DNA from 2 places in the Streptomyces sp. NPDC004752 genome. Region 1 is predicted to be linked to the other one. Evidence: riboswitches for the same ligand, from Rfam matches in the RefSeq annotation. Region 1 holds a riboswitch; the other holds the start of a gene.
What was found. Region 1 has a riboswitch for cyclic di-AMP ahead of ACWEKM_RS26075 (NlpC/P60 family protein). Riboswitches for the same ligand answer to the same signal wherever they lie in the genome.
Positions count from the first base shown of each region.

Region 1 (2,199 bases):
CGTCGTAGATCGAGAAGGACGAGGTGAAGCCGAGGCGCTTGCTTTCGCGGCGCAGGATGCGCACGCACGCGCTGTGGAAGGTCATCACCCACATCGCGTGGGCGCGCGGGCCGACGAGCTGCTCGACGCGCTCCTTCATCTCGCCCGCGGCCTTGTTGGTGAAGGTGATCGCGAGGATCTGCCCCGGGTGCACCTTGCGCTCCGCCAACAGATGGGCGATGCGGTGCGTGAGCACGCGGGTCTTGCCGGAGCCGGCGCCGGCCACGATGAGCAGCGGGGAGCCGGAGTGCACGACGGCGGCACGCTGGTTGTCGTTCAACCCGTGCAGAAGCGCGGCCGGGTCGATGACCGGCCGTGGAGCGCCGTCCCCGTAGTAAGCGTCCCTGTCCGGGGGCAGGTCGAACTTCCCGCCGAACAGATCGTCCGGAACCGGCTCCGGAGCGTGATCGTCCTCGGGCGGCGGCGGGGGCTCCCCCTCCTGCCCACGGGGGGCCTGGAGGTCCGCCAGGAAGCTGTCGTCAAAGAGGCTGCTCATCGCTCTCCGAGTCTAGGCCGCACCACCGACAACCCGCCGCCACCCCGAGAACATGACCCGGTTCCCTCGGCGGGTCCCGCTCCGGCCGCAGGCCGGGCACATGCCGGGCCCAGGCCGACCACATGCCGACCACATGCTGACCACATGCCGGACAAGCCGCTCACCGTGCGGAATCATCCTGTCACTCACACGGAATCCACCATCAGGTCACGAAAATGTATCGGGCATATCACCCATCAACCTTCACAGGCGCCACAGGAGTTGGCTACCGTTCCGGTCAGGTCGTACGACCCCCACCGGCGAACGTCGCCGGGCCGTACGGCCTCCGCCGAGTCCGGCGCGCCTCCCGTGGCGCACGGAGCCGGGGACCCACACCGACTTGGGGTGAATCGGCCCAACTCCCTCGCGGGGAACGGCCGTAGGGCAACCCTTCCGAACCACCCGCCCGAACCCGACAGCTAACTCGGTAGGCGGAAGACGGAAGGAGTCGCCTCCCTTGGCGTCGCATCGCAAGTCGCGCTCCGCGGGTACCCGCGCGGCCGGCATACGTACCGGCATACGCACCCCCGCCCTGGCCACCGCCGCCCTCACCTCCGTGGCCCTGCTCTCCCAGACGGCGTACGCAGCCCCCACTCCCGACGGCGACCGGCCGAGCGTGGAGGAGGTGCAGAAGAAGGTCGACGACCTGTATCGGCAGGCCGAGTCGGCAACCGAGAAGTACAACGCGGCCAAGGAGAAGTCCGGCAAGCAGCGCAAGCGCGTCGACACCCTCCTGGACGATGTCGCCCAGCGTACGGAGCGGCTCAACAAGGCCCGTGAGGAACTGGGCACGTTCGCCGCCGCGCAGTACCGGACCGGGTCCACCACCCCCGACACCGCCACCTTCCTGCTCGCGGACACCCCGCAGGACTACTTCGACCAGACCCAGCTGATGGGCCGGCTGACCTCGCGCCAGAAGACCGCGGTCGACGACTATGTCACCGAGCAGTCGGCGACGATGAAGAAGCGGCGGGAGGCCACGAAGAGCCTGGAGACTCTCACCGAGTCGCAGGACGAGCTGAAGACCGCCAAGACCACCGTCCAGAAGAAGCTCTCCACCGCGCGCCAGTTGCTGTCCGAGCTGACGGCCGAGGAGAAGGCGCGGCTCGCGGAGATCGAGAAGCGCAAGCAGGAGGAGGCCGCGCGGAAGGCGGCCGAGCTGGCCAAGAAGCAGGCGGCACAGGAGGCGGCACAGCAGAAGAGCGACGCGTCGAACTCCACGGACTCGTCATCGTCCTCGTCGTCCACTTCCTCTTCATCGTCGTCTTCGTCTTCATCGTCTTCCTCCTCTTCGTCGTCGTCTTCCTCTTCGTCGTCTTCCTCGTACGCCACCAAGGCCGAGAAGGCGATCGCGTTCGCCCGCGCACAGATCGGCAAGCCGTACGTCTGGGGTGCCACCGGACCCGGCTCCTACGACTGCTCGGGACTCACCCAGGCCGCCTGGAAGGCCGCGGGCGTCACCCTGCCGCGCACCACCTACAGCCAGGTCGAGTCCGGCACCACGGTCTCCCTCGCCAACGCCCAGCCCGGTGACCTGGTCTTCTTCTACGACGACATCAGCCACGTCGGCCTCTACATCGGCAACGGCATGATGATCCACGCCCCGAAGCCGGGCGCCTACGTCC
Region 1 is NZ_JBSGBN010000067.1:32,870-35,068, reverse strand. Features, by position in the region: gene pcrA (DNA helicase PcrA) at 1-535, opposite strand, end outside; cyclic di-AMP (ydaO/yuaA leader) riboswitch at 852-1,023, shown strand; gene ACWEKM_RS26075 (NlpC/P60 family protein) at 1,032-2,199, shown strand, end outside.

Region 2 (2,199 bases), on a different contig from region 1:
CGTCAGATACTCGGCGCGCGCGTCGAAGAGCGGGCTGAGCAGTTCCATGACCTCGGGCGTGTACGCGGTGTCCGCGCTGCCGCTGCGGCGCACCCGGTAGCGGCGGTGCTTGGCGTTCGACTCCAGATAGTCGGTCAGGATCGCCTCGCGTTCCACGCCCAGGGCGAGCAGCGTCACGGCAATGGACAGGCCCGCGCGGTCCTTGCCCGCCGCGCAGTGCATCAGGGCTGGGACGCTGTCCTCGGCCAGCGCGTGCAGCACCCGGGAGTGCTCGGCGGTGCGCTCCGCGATGATCGAGCGGTACGAGACGACCATCCGGTTCGCGGCCTTGCCGTCGCCGAGGAGCTGCCGCAGTTGGCCGATGTCGCCGTCGCGGACCATCGTCCAGAACTCGGCGCCGTCCGCCGGGTCGGTCAGCGGCAGATTGACGTTGCGCACGCCGGGCAGTTCGACGTCCGGACCCTCCAGCTTCTGGTCGGCCGCGTTGCGGAAGTCGAAGATCGTGTGCAGGCCCAGGGAGGAGAGGAACGCGGCGTCGGTCTCGGTCGCGTGCGCCAGGTGGCCGCTGCGGAACAGCACCCCGCGGCGCACCCGCCGACCGTCCGCGGTCGGCAGTCCGCCCACGTCACGGAAGTTGCGCACACCGGCCAGTTCGGGTTCGGTCGACGGGACCTGCTGCGTCACGGAGGCTCCTCGCGGTCGGACCCCGCGACGCGGTTCGCCGGCGGGCATGTCGTCGACCCTACGACATGGTTTTCCCATGGCGACGAGTTGTCCACAGGCGTTGCCACCAAGGCCCGCCGCCCTTGACGATGCGGAGACGTGAGCGAGTCTGTGGGCAGTTGTGAGGAGCGCGGTGCAGTACCCGCGCGGGGACGAGGCCGTGGTTGCGTACCGGGCTCCGCGGTGGCCTGGATGTGACGGTTCTTCTACTGTGTCGCGTCCAGCCCTTCTGTCGGAGTTGCCCGCTTATGTGGTGAGGGGCGTGAGGAGCGTCATACCTGTGACGGTGCGTTGTCCGTCATGTTCACGTAATACGCCTTCTCCTCGCGGGAATTGAGCAGGCACACCACATCCAAATGCACGGACGGTGACCGGGAATTCCGGCAACGGATCAAGTAAAAAGCGCACCAAGTGAAGCGGCTCCTTGTCCGTTTGCATCCTGCTCCCTTACGTTCGCCACCCATCCGGACGGACCGCCGAATCCTGCCGCCGCCCGGATCCCGGACACCCACCCACCCGTGCCCGGCAGGAGCGGGGGACCCACCAGGCGCGACTGCCTGTCCCGGTCTCCGGGACGGCTAGGGGTGAAGCCGCGCTGCGCGCGGCCGGGCAACTCCAGCCCGAACCCGACAGCTCACCTCGTAGGCGCCGGAGAGGAATTCGCCATGCCCGCGAAGGGTAAGCACCGTCGTCCCAAGTCCCAGCGACTCACCCGCCGCATCGCCGCCGTCGGAACGGGTGGTGCCGCGCTGGCCCTGCCGTTCATCGGCGCCGCCGGGGCGCACGCCGCCACCCCCGAGACGGCGCCCGGCGCCGCCGCGCAGCAGCCCGTGCGGTCCGTGGCCGGCGTCGCCGAGAAGAAGACGGCCGCCGAGGACTCCGGCACCCGGACATACTCGGTGCGGCCGGGCGACTGGCTCGCCAAGATCGCCGAGGAGCAGCACATCGGCGGCGGTTGGCAGCGGATCTACCAGGACAACCGCGAGGCCATCGGCGGCAACCCGTCGCTGATCCACCCGGGCCTGAAGCTCACGCTCGGCGAGCGGGCCGTGGCGGGGAGCGGCTCCTCGTCCGTCGAGCCCTCGTCCGCGAAGTCGTCGTTCGCCGAGTCCCTACAGTCGCCATCGGTGCCGTCGCCGTCGCCGTCGTCGGACATGTCGACCGAGAGCGCTCCGGTCGCCCAGCACACCGACGCCGCCAACGCCGCCGACACGGCCGCCTCCACCGGCTACGGCCTGCCGGTCGACGGCGCCCGCATCGGGACCCCCTACCGCGCGGCAGGCAGCATGTGGTCCAGCGGCTACCACACCGGTGTCGACTTCGTCGTCCCGACCGGCACCGCGCTCAAGGCGGTCGGCGCGGGCACGGTCGTCTCCGCGGGCTGGGGCGGCGCCTACGGCAACCAGGTGGTCGTCAAGCTCGACGACGGCCACTACGCGCAGTACGCCCATCTGTCGCAGCTGTCCGTCTCGGCCG
Region 2 is NZ_JBSGBN010000059.1:4,412-6,610, forward strand. Features, by position in the region: gene ACWEKM_RS23995 (tyrosine-protein phosphatase) at 1-684, opposite strand, end outside; cyclic di-AMP (ydaO/yuaA leader) riboswitch at 1,227-1,384, shown strand; gene ACWEKM_RS24000 (M23 family metallopeptidase) at 1,389-2,199, shown strand, end outside.
Region 2: linked by a shared signal. The riboswitch ahead of ACWEKM_RS24000 (M23 family metallopeptidase) and the one ahead of ACWEKM_RS26075 (NlpC/P60 family protein) in region 1 are both predicted to bind cyclic di-AMP.